DNA from 2 places in the Lentzea sp. NPDC051838 genome. Region 1 is predicted to be linked to the other one. Evidence: riboswitches for the same ligand, from Rfam matches in the RefSeq annotation. Region 1 holds a riboswitch; the other holds the start of a gene.
The links. Region 1 has a riboswitch for thiamine pyrophosphate ahead of thiC (phosphomethylpyrimidine synthase ThiC). Riboswitches for the same ligand answer to the same signal wherever they lie in the genome.
Positions count from the first base shown of each region.

Region 1 (7,003 bases):
GGCGTGGCGCCGCCGACGTTGTCCCGCATCGTCGCCGCGCTGGTCGAGGCCGGGTACGTGAAGCGCGAGCCGGACCCGCAGGACGGCCGCGCCTGGCTCGCCACCCCCACACCCGAGGGCGAGACGATGGTCTCCGGAGTGCGGTCCGCGCGGGTGCGCGAGCTGCAGCGCCGGATCGAACAGCTGACGCCCGAACACGTCTCCGCTCTGGTGAACGCGTTGGACGCGCTGGAAACCCTCGTCGGCGAAGAGCCGAAGTAGTCGTCGTGCCCGATCCCGCCGACCTCGACGAGATGCTCGCTGATCTCAGGCAGCGCGGTCTGTCGAAGATCGCGAGCATCAACGCGTTGCGCGAGGCGGGATTCGGTCTCGGCGAGGCCAAGCGGATCGTGCACGAGAGCCCGGTGTGGGCTGACCGCCGCGCGGGCGACGACGCGAGTCAGGAGTGGTTCCTCCGCAGCATGTTCGTCCTCGCCGTCCTGGGAGAAGCCGACGTCGTGGGCGGGGACGGTGTGGAGATGGCCGAGTGCCACGACCGCCGGCAGTGCGGACGCTCCCACCTGCTGGCTGCGGCGATCGGTCTGCCGGGTGAGGCGTTGCACCAGTTCCGCGAGTTGATGGACGAGGGTCTGCTCGGCCGGGCGTTCACGGAACTGGTGGCGGCGGCGCGGAACCACGACGCGCGCGGCTCGTGCTGGCAGGGTTTGGCCGCGGCCGCCGGCCAGTTGCTCCTCTTCGAGGATCTCCCCGAGGACGAACCCGCGGACCGCCAGGACTGGGTGTGGGCGGCCTGGGAGGTCCGCAGGCGCACCCGTCCCGTCTAGCGGTCGAAGACGCGAAGCAGCGCCTGGTTGAAGGCGTCGAACTCCGCGACCAGCACCTCGCGGGTCTGCGCCAGCACGCCGGCGGCCATCGGGCCGGTGAAGGTCTCCACGTTCACCAGCCTCGTGCCGCCGTCGACCTCTGTCAGCTCCCAGCGGTGGCGTCCGAAGAACGTCTTCGGGTCGCCGCCCTGGGAAGCCAGCGCATAAGGCTCCATCGACGTGATCTCGCCGTCGAAGTCGCGTTCGAAAGGCGTGCCCTTGGCCGCCTTCACCTTGGTGTGCACGCCGTCCACCTGCGTGTACTCCATCACCGGATTCCACTTCGCGTAGCCCGCGAAGTCCACCAGCACCTGCCACACGTCGTCGATCGGCGCGGGGATGACCAGCTCTGTCCTGACCTCATTTTCCTGCATGGTTGTTCAGCATAATGGCGCCCGCTAGTGTTTATCCATCGTCGGGATCAAGGGGCAGGTGCAGCAGCGCGGCGTCGAGCGACGTCGCGAGATCGTCGACGCCGCGATCGAGCTGTTCGGTGTCAACGGGTTCGCGGGCACGGGGGTCGCGGCCATCGCGAAGAAGGCCGGCGTCACGCCGTCCGCGGTGATCCATCACTTCGGGTCCAAGGAGAACCTGCTCAAGGCGGTCCTGGACGAGTTCGACGCACGGGCGGCTGCGCGTGTGTCGTCGAAGGATCTCGTCACGGCGTTGCTCGAAGACGCCGAATACACCATGGCGCACAAGGGATTGGCGACGCTGCACACAGTGCTGCAGGCCGAGCACCTGGCGCGGGACGACGAGATCACGCGGCGGTTCCGCGAGCGAAACCGGTTGCTGCGAGGGCACTTCGCCGGAGTGCTCGGGGAGGCAGCGGCCGTCGAGCTGATCGCCTTCCTGGAAGGCGCGCTGACGGTCTGGCTGCTCGACCCCGAGACCACCGATCTGAGGGCGATGTACGCCCGTTACCTGTCGAGCCTCCAGAGCGGGGACACCGGTCCGACGCCGCCGCCCAGCGGGTAGGACGCGGCCACCGACTTCACGATGAAGTCCTTGCCGAACCGCACGGCTTCCGGCACCGTCGCACCCTTCGCCAGTGCCGAGCTGATCGACGACGCAAGGGTGTCACCGCTGCCGTGCGTGTGTTTGGTGTCGTAACGCGGGCCGGGCAGCTCGATGAACTCACGGCCGTTGTAGAGCAGGTCGAGGCACTCCGGGTCGTCCCACATGTGGCCGCCCTTCACGAGCACCCACTCCGGGCCCAGGGCGTGCAACGCTTCCGCCGCCACGCGCTGGTCGGCGCGGTCCTTCACGGTGATCCCGGTGATCAGCCGCACCTCGTCGAGGTTCGGCGTCACCAGGGTCGCGCGCGGAAACAGCAGACCGCGCAACGCGTCCAGCGCGTTGTCCGCGAGCAGCTGGTTGCCGTGCATGGACGCCGAGACGGGGTCGACCACGAACGGTGTCCAGCCCTCGCGGCCGATGCCGACGCGGTCCAGCGCAGGCGTGATGGCCTCGATGATCGCGGCGGAGGCGAGCATGCCGGTCTTCGCGGCCTGCACGCCGATGTCCTCGGCGACCGAGATGATCTGCGCCGCCACGACGTCGGCCGGAATTTCGGAGACACCCGTGACGCCCAGCGAGTTCTGGACCGTCACGGCGGTCAGTGCGACGCAGCCGTGCACTCCGCACGCGAAGAGCGTGCGGAGGTCGGCCTGGATCCCCGCACCACCGCCGGAATCGCTTCCGGCGATGGTGAGGACTCTCGGGGGTGTTGCTGTCACGTCGTTTCCACCACTGGCAGGTAGACCTTGTTGCCGGTGTCGGCGAACTCGTCGGACTTCTCCGCCATGCCCGCCTCGATCGCCTCCACTGTGGACAGTCCGCGTTCCTCGGCGTAGCGCCGCACGTCCTGCGTGATCTTCATGGAGCAGAACTTCGGCCCGCACATCGAGCAGAAGTGCGCCGTCTTCGCCGGTTCCGCGGGGAGCGTCTCGTCGTGGAACGAGCGCGCGGTGTCCGGGTCGAGCGACAGGTTGAACTGGTCCTCCCAGCGGAACTCGAAGCGCGCCTTGGACAACGCGTCGTCCCAGTCCTGGACGCCGGGGTGGCCCTTGGCGAGGTCCGCCGAGTGCGCCGCGATCTTGTACGTGATCACGCCGGTCTTCACGTCGTCGCGGTTCGGCAGACCGAGGTGCTCCTTCGGCGTGACGTAGCAGAGCATCGCGGTGCCGAGCCAGCCGATCTGCGCCGCACCGATCGCGGACGTGATGTGGTCGTACGCCGGCGCGATGTCCGTGGCCAGCGGGCCGAGGGTGTAGAACGGCGCCTCGCCGCACCACTCCTCCTCAAGCCGCACGTTCTCGGCGATCTTGTGCATCGGCACGTGGCCGGGGCCCTCGATCATCACCTGGACGTCCTTGGCGCGCGCGATGTGCGTGAGCTCGCCCAAGGTCTTCAGCTCCGCGAACTGCGCCTCGTCGTTGGCGTCCGCGATGGAACCGGGCCGCAGCCCGTCGCCCAGCGAGAACGTCACGTCGTAGGTCCGCAGGATGTCGCAGAGCTCCTCGAAGTGCGTGTAGAGGAAGCTCTCCTTGTGGTGCGCGAGGCACCACGCGGCCATGATCGACCCGCCGCGCGAGACGATGCCCGTGACGCGCTTGGCCGTCAGCGGCACGTACCGCAGCAGCACGCCCGCGTGCACGGTCATGTAGTCGACGCCCTGCTCGCACTGCTCGATCACGGTGTCGCGGTAGACCTCCCACGACAGCGCCGCCGGGTCGCCGTTGACCTTCTCCAGCGCCTGGTAGATCGGCACGGTGCCGATGGGCACGGGCGAGTTGCGCAGGATCCACTCGCGCGTCTCGTGAATCCGCTTGCCGGTGGAGAGATCCATGATCGTGTCGGCACCCCAGCGGGACGCCCACACCATCTTCTCGACCTCGTCCTCGATCGACGACGACACCGCGGAGTTGCCGATGTTGGCGTTGATCTTCACGAGGAACTTCTTGCCGATGATCATCGGCTCGGCCTCGGGGTGCTTGCGGTTCAACGGAATCACCGCACGCCCGATGGCCACCTCGTTGCGCACGAACTCCGCGTCGAGGTTCTCGCGCACCGCGATGTAGCGCATCTCCGGGGTGATGATCCCGGCCTTCGCGTACGCGAGCTGGCTGACAGCTCCGTTGATCGGTTCCCGTGCTGCGATCCACCCCGACCTCAGGTCGGGCAGTCCACTGTGGACGTCGATGGTCGCGTTGTCGTCGGTATACGGACCGGAAGTGTCGTACAGATCGACATGTTCGCCGTTGGTCAGTTCCACCCTGCGGAAAGGCACACCATCGCGGTACACCTTGCGGGAGCCCGAGATCGGGCCGGTGGTCACACTGGGCTTGACCGAACGGTCGTCAAGTGCCGTCACGACATTCCTCCCTACGCCGGCATTACCCGGTCAGGTTCAGGCGGTCGGTGACACCGGCACTACAGCCAGTCACCCTCTCAGCCCGCTCAGGCGCGAGCTCCCGCGTTTTCTTGAGTTGTCGAGACCCGACCATAGTCAGCGCGCGCCGTAGCTGCCAAGCGCTCGCTTTGGCCCTAACCTTCTCTCTCGTGGCGGATCATCAGCCGTTCCCGCCCGGCGCGCGTCGCGGTCAACGTCCCGCCGTGGTCTCCGCATGCCCTTCCTGCGGAGAACTCGCTGGTCGCGGCTATCCCGACTGCGGATTCTGCGCCGAGCTCCTCGACCAGTTCTGGCTCGCGGACTGGGAGGCGTTGCGAACATCGTCCCAGCTGGCGGACAGGGAACTGGCCGAGCTGGTGGTCTCCTCCGAGGTCGGCCAGTACCCGTGGACGTGCGTCGACTGGGCGATGACGCTGCTCGCGTGCTCCCGCTGCGGTGCCGAACTGGGCACCGGGCCGGTCGAGTGCGTGCGGTGCGCCGTCACGGAGGAGCGCCGGTGGAACTGGGACCACTCGGCGCATCCGTACACGATGAGCGCGAACGAGCACCTTTTACGAGTCGCCCGTGCAGCCCTGCGCGCACCTCACCGGCGTAGGCCCGCGGTGGTGCAGGCCTGGCAGCTGGTGCTGCCGTTCCTCATCGCCGGTGAGGTGATCGAGTTCGGCCGTCTGGACCGAATCCGCGCGCACGTGCTGGCCGGGGGCTATCAGTCGATGGCCGCCTGCCACACCCTCGGTGAGCTGGCCGGGTTGCCCGAGCTGTTCTGGCGCCGGGGCAACCCGATCTCAACGCGGGTCGAGTACCAGCCGGACTCCGAGCGCCAGCAGCACGCCGCCCGACAGCTTCTCGAGAGCCGGACGGACCCGCGGGCGGCTCAGCCAGCCGCGGATGGTGTGCAGGATCGACACGATGATCAGGTACCAGACGGTGTCGATCAGGACCCACCCGATGGCGAGGAAGAGCAGAACCCCCTTGCCGGCCTCCCCGGCAGGCACGAACTGCGGTAGGAACGAGATCGCGAACACGCCCAGCTTCGGGTTGGCGAGGTTCACCACCAGCCCGCTGCGGAACGCGTGGCTGGCGGGCGGAGGTTCCGCGTTGGGCACGCTCTTGCTGATCAGGGCCTTGACGCCCAGGTAGATCAGGAAGACCGCGCCCGCGATGCGAAGTCCGTGGTAGGCGATCTCCGACGCCGTGAGCAGGACGGACAGGCCGAAAGCCGCGGCGATCGCCCAGCACGCGACGCCGACCTCCATGCCGAACACCGTCGCCAGCGCGGCTTTTCGCCCGTGCACCGACTGTCGCAGGACCATGGCCGTGCCAGGTCCGGGCGACAGTGCGATGAGGAACGAGGCCGCGACGAAGGCGACGATGTTTTCGATTGGCATGCCTCGATGGTCGCTGACGCGGGCAACTTGTTTCTTGACCTGGAGCGCGCTCCAGGATGTTCGGTGGACCCATGACAGAGCTCGGGAAGATGGGTTTCGGCACGTGGGCGATGGGCGGCCCGTTCTCGGGCCCGGACGGGTCACCGGTCGGCTGGGGTCCTGCCGACGACGCCGAGTCGCTGAAGGCCTTGCAGCGGGCGTTCGAGCTGGGCGTGACGCTGTTCGACACCGCGGACGTGTACGGGTGCGGACACGCGGAAACGCTCGTGGGGCAAGCGTTTGCGGGCAGGCGTGACCAGGTGACGATCGCGACGAAGTGGGGTTGCGGGTTCGACGCTTCGAGCCGCCGCATGACGGGCAACGAAGGATCGGTCTCTTATCTGCGCCGCGCCGTCGAGGGGTCGTTGCGGCGACTGGGGACCGACCGGATCGACCTGTACCAGCTGCACATCGGGGATCTGCCGCTGGAGGAGGCCGCGTTGCTGCGGGACGCCTGCGAGGAGTTGGTGCGCGAGGGCAAGATCCTCGGCTACGGGTGGAGCACCGACGACGTCGAGCGGGCGCGGTTCTTCGCGGCCGGTGAGCACGGGATCGCCGCGCAGGCCGACATCAACCTGCTGTTCGACAACCCCGAGATGTACGCGGGGGAGTACGCGGTGCTGTGCCGCCGTCCGCTCGCGATGGGGTTGCTGGCGCGGGAGACGTTCGACGTGCTGCCCGCCGACGACGTGCGCGTCACGAACCCGTCCTGGCTGCGGTTCTTCGTCGACGGGAAGCCCTCGCCGGAGTACTTCGCGGCGCGGGAAGCGGTGCGCGACGTGCTGACCTCGGGCGGGCGGACGTTGGTGCAGGGTGCGCTGGCGTGGTTCTGGGCGCGTTCTCCCCGCCTGATCCCGATCCCGGGCGTGCGGACGGTGGCTCAGGTCGAGGAGAACGCCGCGGCGCTGTCGTTCGGTGCTCTCACGGCATCCGAACTGGCCCAGGTGGAGTCCGTGCTCCGGCCTTAGTCCTCGTCTTCGTCGTCGAAGTTCGCGGGGTCGGCCGGGTCCCACGACAGGCCCGGCACACCCCACTCGTTGTCGCGCAGCATCCGCTTCGACTCCTTCTTGTACCGGCCGACGAGCCGGTCGATGTAGAGGAAGCCGTTGAGGTGGTCGGTCTCGTGCTGCAGGCAACGCGCGAAGAACCCGGTGCCCTCGACCTCGAACGGCTGCCCGTCGAGGTCCTGTCCGGTGACCTTCGCCCATTGGGCGCGTCCGGTCGGGTACGCCTCACCAGGGACTGAGAGGCAGCCCTCGAAGTCGTCGTCCGGATCGGGCATGGTCTCCGGAATCTCG
Region 1 is NZ_JBFAYI010000045.1:44,932-51,934, forward strand. Features, by position in the region: gene AB0M24_RS44715 (MarR family transcriptional regulator) at 1-261, shown strand, start outside; gene AB0M24_RS44720 (hypothetical protein) at 267-824, shown strand; gene AB0M24_RS44725 (SRPBCC domain-containing protein) at 821-1,237, opposite strand; gene AB0M24_RS44730 (helix-turn-helix domain-containing protein) at 1,296-1,841, shown strand; gene thiD (bifunctional hydroxymethylpyrimidine kinase/phosphomethylpyrimidine kinase) at 1,784-2,602, opposite strand; gene thiC (phosphomethylpyrimidine synthase ThiC) at 2,599-4,239, opposite strand; TPP riboswitch at 4,231-4,353, opposite strand; gene AB0M24_RS44745 (LysE family translocator) at 5,064-5,666, opposite strand; gene AB0M24_RS44750 (aldo/keto reductase) at 5,738-6,673, shown strand; gene AB0M24_RS44755 (peptide deformylase) at 6,670-7,003, opposite strand, start outside.

Region 2 (7,003 bases), on a different contig from region 1:
AAGCGCGTGTGCTCTCCGTAGCACCGTGGTTGCTCGCGTTGTCGGTGGTCGGGCACCTGATGCTGGTCAAGTTCCAGGTCAAGATGACCATGGTCGACCTGGCGGTGTACCGCGAGGGATCGCCGCATTTGTGGACCGGCGATCTTTACGAATACCGGTTCGGGGCGGCGACGGACATCTTCCCGCTGCCGTTCACGTACCCGCCGTTCGCAGCCGCGATCTTCACGCCGATGAGCTGGATCCCGTGGGAGGCGGCACGCTGGGTGTGGCAGCTCGCGTGCCTGGCCTGCCTCTACTACATCGTGCGCACGTCGCTGAAGCTCCTCAGGCTCGAGGACCCGCGGCGCGTGATGTTCTGGACCGCGCTGATGCTGTGGATCGAGCCGGTGCGCACCACGCTCAACTACGGCCAGATCAACCTGGTGCTCTGCGCGATCCTGATCGGCACGCTCGCGAGCGCGCGCAACTGGGTCAGCGGCGCCGGTGTGGGTTTCACGGCGGGCATCAAGCTGACGCCCGCTATCTCCGGGCTGTACTTCCTGATCCAACGTCGCTGGATGGCCGCTGTCTGGTCGTTCGTCGCGTTCGTGGCCGTGTACGGGGTCGGCTGGGCGCTCTCGCCGTCCCAGTCGAACAAGTTCTGGTTCGAGCTGCTCGGCGACGCGAGCCGGGTCGGGCCGGTCGGCAGCGCGATCAACCAGTCGATGCGCGGCGCTCTGAGCCGCACGGTCGGTTACGACGTCAAGACCGGGCCGCTGTACCTCATCGGCGTGCTCGTGGCGGCCGCGCTGACGTGGTACGCCGTGAGCAAGACCAAGGACGTGCTGGCGTTGATCGTCAGCGTCCAGATGCTCGGTCTGCTGGTCTCGCCGATCTCGTGGAGCCACCACTGGGTGTGGATGGTGCCCGCCCTCCTGTGGCTGACCTACGAGGGCGGACACCTCCTGTGCAAGATCACCGCCGGCCTCTGGGTGCTGCTGACCGGCGGTTATCTCGTCTCGTTCCTGCTCAACGCCCAGCCGAACATCTGGGACTTCCCGCGTCCCTGGTACTACGCGGCGCTCGGCTGGGGCTACCCGGCGGCCGGGATGCTCACGCTGGTCGCCATCGGCCTAGCAGCCCGGCGTAAGAGGGACGAGCTGCTGCCCCGCGACGAGGAAGCTGCCGACAGCGAACCCAGCCCTGTCGCCGGCTGAGGCCTGCTTCCAGGAGTTGCGGGCCGCGACCCAGCCGAGGTTGCCGTCGGTGTCCAGCGCGGTCTGCAGCGCCTGCCAGCCCTTCTGCACGTACGGCAGGTAGGTGTCCTTGTCGAGCACGCCCGCGTTGATGCCCGCCGCGAACGCGTAAGTGATCATCGAGGTGGCCGCCGAGTCCTTGCCGGTGGCGCCCCAGAAGCCGTCGTGGCGCTGCAGGTACCGCAGCGTCTGGGCGGACTTGCGCAGCGTCCTGGCGTAGTCGGCGCGGTACGGGTTGTCCTTCGGCAGCATCAGGATCGCTTTGGCGAGACCCTGCACGGCCCAGCCGTTGGTCTGCACGTTCAGGCCCCACAGGCCCGTGGCCTCGTTGAACGTGCGGTGCTTCAACGAGCGGTACGACTTGTACGAGTAGTCGAGCAGGTCCTGGTCGAGGTCGCGCACGGCGACCTCGGTGAAGGACGGCAGCGACATCGTCAGCGCGTCCGGGGACTTCCAGTAGTCGTAGCGCCCGGTCTTCGCCTGGGCCCGCAGGTTGTCCCGCAGCGGCTGGAGCACCTCCGGCTCCGGGTGGAAGAACGAGACCGCCAGGTAGGCCTCACCGCTCGCCTGCGCGTCCGGGGCGTAGGGGTTCGCCGGGTCGACCGGCAGCAGGTACTTGTTCGCCTGCACCCAAGGCCACGTCTTGTGGTTGCTGATCCCGGTCGTCCGGACCTGCGCGATGTTCCCGGTGTGGAAGTTCGCGTTGGACCAGTTGTTCGCCTTGAGGTCGGCGCCGTTGGTGACCCACGCCGCACTGGCCTTGATCATCACGTCCGTCACGGCGCAGGGCACGGCTTGTGCAGCCGCGGGCGCGATCAAAAGGCTGCCAGCCAGCGCTACAACGAACAAAGATGTGCGCAACCGCATGAGGGTGTTCCCTCTCATATCCGCTGGCGGCGGCAGCGCACATCTTGACCGAATCAGGCCAGCGCGTCCAGGACTCCGTCGATTTCCTCGGCGAGAGATACGTCCAGCGCGGTGATTCCTCCCTTGACGTGGGTCCACAGGCGAAATGTCAGGGTCTTGTAGCGGATGTCGATGTCCGGGTGGTGGTTGTCGTTCTCCGCGATCTCCGCGACCCGGTTCACGACCATGATCGCCTGCGGGAAGCTCGCCAGCTCCACGGTCCTGACCAGCGCCGCGTCCTGCGCGGTCCAGTCGGGCAGCTTGGGCAGCACGTCGTTCAACTGATCGTCGCTCAACAGCTCGGCCATGTCCTGATCGTCCCACCACGTCACGTAAGCTGCGCGTTTGCCACGGGAGTCCGGTGAAGCGCCGGGCTGAGAGGAGGGCTCGCAAGCCCTCGACCGTCCACCTGATCCGGGTCATACCGGCGTAGGGAGATGTGATGAGAAGGATTTGGGCTGTTCTCGCTGCTTTCGCGTTGACCGGTTGTTCCGCCGGTACTTCGACCGGGCCTCAGACGCACGAGGTCACATTGGTGACGCACGACTCGTTCGTGGTGAAGGAAGGCCTGCTGGACGAGTTCCAGAAGGCCACCGGGATCACCGTGAAGCAGATCGCGTCGGGCGATGCCGGTGAGCTCACGAACAAGCTCGTGCTCACCAAGGCGAACCCGATCGGCGACATCGCGTACGGCGTCGACTCGACGTTCGCCTCGCGGGCGCTGTCCGAGGGCGTGTTCGCGGAGTACGCGTCGCCGGAGGCCTCGAAGGGTGCTCAGCGCTACCAGGTCGACTCGACCGGGCGCCTGCACGCGGTGGACGTCGGCGACGTGTGCCTGAACATCGACCCGGCCAAGCTCGGCGGCGTCGAGCCCACCTCGTACGAGGACCTGACCGACCCGAAGTTCAAGGACATGCTGGTCGTCGAGAACCCGGCCACGTCGTCGCCCGGTCTCGCGTTCCTGCTGGGCACGGTCGCGAAGTTCGGCGAGAACGGCTGGCAGGAGTACTGGAGCAAGCTCAAGGCCAACGGCGTCAAGGTCGTGAGCGGCTGGGAAGAGGCTTACAACCAGGAGTTCTCGGCCACGAAGGGCACGCGCCCGATCGTCGTGTCGTACGCGTCGTCGCCGTCCGCGGAGGGCGGGAAGACCAAGGCCGTGCTCGGGACCTGCTACCGGCAGGTCGAGTACGCGGGTGTGCTCGCCGGCGCGAAGAACGCCCCGGACGCGCAGAAGGTGCTCGACTTCCTGCTGGGCGAGAAGTTCCAGGCACAGGTGGCCGAGCAGATGTACGTCTACCCGTCGCGTGAGGGTGTCGCGCTGCCCGAGTCGTGGGCGAAGGACGCGCCGCTGCCGTCCTCGCCGCAGTCGCTGCCCGCGGACAAGGTGAAGGACAACCGCGAAGCGTGGGTCGAGCAGTGGCGCAAGCTCGTGCAGGGCTGAGCCGTCTCGATCACGGGCCGGGGTCGGCTTCGGCGAGGGCTCGGGCCGGCCTGACCTCGGCTCGTTTCGGCTGGTCGGCGGCGGCTTTGTTGCCGCTGGCCTTCCTGGCGCTCTTCTTCGCGTGGCCTGTCCTCGCGATCATCACCCTCGGCCTGCGCGAGGGCGGTGTCGTCTCGGCGCTCGTCGACGGTGAGACGTGGGAGCTCGTCGGGTTCACCCTCGGCCAGGCCGCCGCGTCGACCCTGTTCGCGGTGCTCGCCGGGATGCCGCTGGCGTTCGTGCTGGCCCGGTGCCGTCTTCGCGGGCTCGGGGTGATCCGCGCCGCGGTGATGGTGCCGTTCGTGCTGCCGACCGTCGTGGTGGGCCTGGCGTTCCGGACGTTCTGGCCGGACGGCGGAGTGCTCCCGATCGTGCTGGCGAACGCGTTCTTCAACGTTGCCGTGGTCGCGCGGACCGTAGGCGGGCTGTGGGCGCACACGGATCGCCGAGCGGAGGACGCGGCCCGCGCTTTGGGTGCGTCTCGTCCGCGGGCGTTCCTGTCCGTGGTGCTACCGGCGTTGGCGCCTGCGATCGGGTCGGCGGCTGCGGTCGTGTTTCTCTTTTGTGCCACGAGCTTTGGCGTCGTGCTGGTGCTCGGCGGGTCGCGGTACCGGACGCTGGAGACCGAGATCTACCTGCGGACCGTCGAGCTGTTCGACCTGTCCGGGGCGGCGGCGTTGTCGTTGCTGCAGTTCGCCGCCGTGCTGGCGGTGTTGGTCCTGGGAGCGCTGGCCCGGCGGCGGCGCGAGACGGCGTTGTCGTTGCGCGGCAGGGAAGAGCTGGCGCGACGGCCGTCCGGTGGCGAGTGGTACGTCGTCGGAGTCGCTTTCGCTGTTGTGGCGTTGTTGTTGACCCCGGTGGTCGGGCTGGTTGTTCGCTCACTGTCCACTCGGGACGGTTGGAGCTTCGCCGGGTACGCCGCGCTGGCCACGCGCGGCGATCGTGGCACGTTGGCGGTGACGGGGTTCGACGCGGCGTTGAACTCGGTGCGCACGGCGTTCGACGCGACGCTCGTGGCACTGGTGGTCGGGGTGTTCTCGGCTGTGGTGCTGGTCGGGTTGCGGAGGTCCGGAGGGCGGATCGCCGAGGTGCTCGACACCGCGTTGATGTTGCCGCTCGGGGTGTCCGCGGTGACCGTCGGCTTCGGGTACCTGGTGACGATGGACGCGCTGCCGGGGGACTTCCGGACTTCGCCGTTGCTCGTTCCGCTGGCGCAGGCGCTCGTGGTGACGCCGTTGATCGTGCGGATGGTGCTGCCGGTGCTGCGGGCTGTGGACGAACGGCTGCGGCAGGCGGCGGCGACGTTGGGCGCCTCGCCTTTCCGGGTGTGGCGCGAGGTGGACCTGCCGCTGGTCGGGCGGTCGCTGGTGGCCGCCGCCGGGTTCGGGTACGTGGTGGCGCTGGGGGAGTTCGGGGCGACGAGCTTTCTCGCGCGGCCGGACGCGCCGACGTTGCCGGTGGTGATCGCGCGGCTGATGTCGCGGCCGGGGGAGTTGAACAGCCAGATGGCCTACGCGTCGTGCGCGTTGCTGATGGTCGTCACGGTCGGGTGCGTGCTGCTGATCGAGCGGTTGCGCGTGCCGAGCAGCGGGGAGTTCTGATGGCGCTGGAACTTGACTCTGTGAGCGTCCGTTATGGACAGACGATTGCGGTGTCGGACGTGTCGTTGTCCGTTGGTGACGGCGAAGTCGTGGCGTTGCTCGGGCCTTCCGGGTGCGGGAAGTCGACGCTGCTGCGCACGGTCGCCGGGCTGGAGAAGCCTTCTTCCGGCTCTGTGCGGTGGGATTCCGCGGATCTGGCCGGGGTACCAGTGCACCGGCGGGAGTTCGGGCTGGTCTTCCAGGACGGGCAGCTGTTCCCGCACCGGTCGGTGGCGGGCAACGTGGCTTTCGGGCTGCGGATGCATCGCGTGGATCGGGACGAGCGCGACAAGCGGGTGCGCGAACTGCTGGAGCTCGTCGGCCTCGAGGGGTATGCGGATCGGCGCGTGACGCAGCTGTCCGGCGGTGAGCAGCAACGGGTGGCGCTGGCGCGTGCGTTGGCCCCGTCGCCGCGGTTGTTGCTGCTGGACGAGCCGTTGTCGGCGCTGGACCGGGCGTTGCGCGAACAGCTCGCGGTCGACCTGGCCCGGCTGCTGCGGGAGGCTGCCACCACGGCCTTGGTCGTCACGCACGACCACGACGAGGCGTTCACGCTGGCCGACCGGGTGGCGATCATGTCGCACGGCTCTGTGCGCCAGGTGGGGCCGCCTGCCGAGGTGTGGTCGTCGCCGGTCGACGTCGAGACCGCGAAGTTCCTGGGCTGCAACAAGTTCGTGCCGGGCTCGTTCGTGGGGCTGTCGGCTGGACGGGTCGGGCTGCGCGCCACGGCGTTGCGGGTGGACCCGTCCGGTGCGCTGGAGGGCACGGTGCTGGAGCGCGTGCACCGGCGTGACCACGTGCGGTTGCTGGTGGAGATCGACGGCGAGGAGTACGAGGCCGTGGGACCGGTGTCCGTGGGTGACCGCGTGCGGCTCGCAATTGATCTCGACGGGGTCGCCAGGATCGGCTAGGAATGGTCCTCATGGGACCTCTGGGGGGACGAGTCGCGCTGGTCACGGGCGTGAGCAGGCGGCAGGGCATCGGGTACGCGATCGCCTCTCGGTTGGCCGGCCTGGGCGCGGATCTGTTCGTGCAGCACCACGTGCCGCACGACGCGGCGCAGGAGTGGGGCGCCGACTCGATCGACGAGGTGATCGCGGGTCTGGGTGGCCGGGTCGAGCACGCGGGCGTCGACCTCGCCGATCCGGACGCACCGGAACCGCTGGTCGACGCGGTGTTCGAGGCGTACCGGCGGGTCGACATCCTGGTCTGCAACCACGCCCGCAGCGGCTTCGACGGCGCTTTGGGCTCGTTGGACGCGGCGATGCTCGACGCGCACTACGCCGTGAACACACGGTCGTCCATCCTGCTCGCGCAAGCGTTTGCTCGACACTGGAAGGGTTCGAGCGGTGGGCGGATCGTGTTCATGACGTCCGGCCAGGACCTCGGCCCGATGCCTGGTGAGATCGCCTACGCGGCGTCGAAGGGCGCGCTGTCGTCGATCGTGGCCACGCTGTCGCACCAACTCGCGGACCAGGGCATCACCGTGAACGCGGTGAACCCCGGCCCCACCGACACGGGGTGGGCGGGGCCGGAGCTCACCGAGTTCGTGAACGAGCGGATGCCGTTGAAGCGCTGGGGTCAGCCGGACGACGCGGCCCGGCTGATCTCCTGGCTCTGCACCGACGACGCGGAGTGGATCACCGGTCAGGTGATCAACAGCGAAGGCGGCTTCCGGCGTTAGCTGTCCTTCGTGATCAGGCGGATGGCCGCGAGGCCCGTGCCGATCAGCAGGTAGCAGC
Region 2 is NZ_JBFAYI010000020.1:3,273-10,275, reverse strand. Features, by position in the region: gene AB0M24_RS32335 (mannosyltransferase) at 1-1,196, shown strand, start outside; gene AB0M24_RS32330 (glycoside hydrolase family 88 protein) at 1,113-2,102, opposite strand; gene AB0M24_RS32325 (4a-hydroxytetrahydrobiopterin dehydratase) at 2,156-2,449, opposite strand; TPP riboswitch at 2,482-2,596, shown strand; gene AB0M24_RS32320 (thiamine ABC transporter substrate-binding protein) at 2,584-3,582, shown strand; gene AB0M24_RS32315 (iron ABC transporter permease) at 3,669-5,222, shown strand; gene AB0M24_RS32310 (ABC transporter ATP-binding protein) at 5,222-6,172, shown strand; gene AB0M24_RS32305 (SDR family oxidoreductase) at 6,184-6,945, shown strand; gene AB0M24_RS32300 (ABC transporter permease subunit) at 6,942-7,003, opposite strand, start outside.
Region 2: linked by a shared signal. The riboswitch ahead of AB0M24_RS32320 (thiamine ABC transporter substrate-binding protein) and the one ahead of thiC (phosphomethylpyrimidine synthase ThiC) in region 1 are both predicted to bind thiamine pyrophosphate.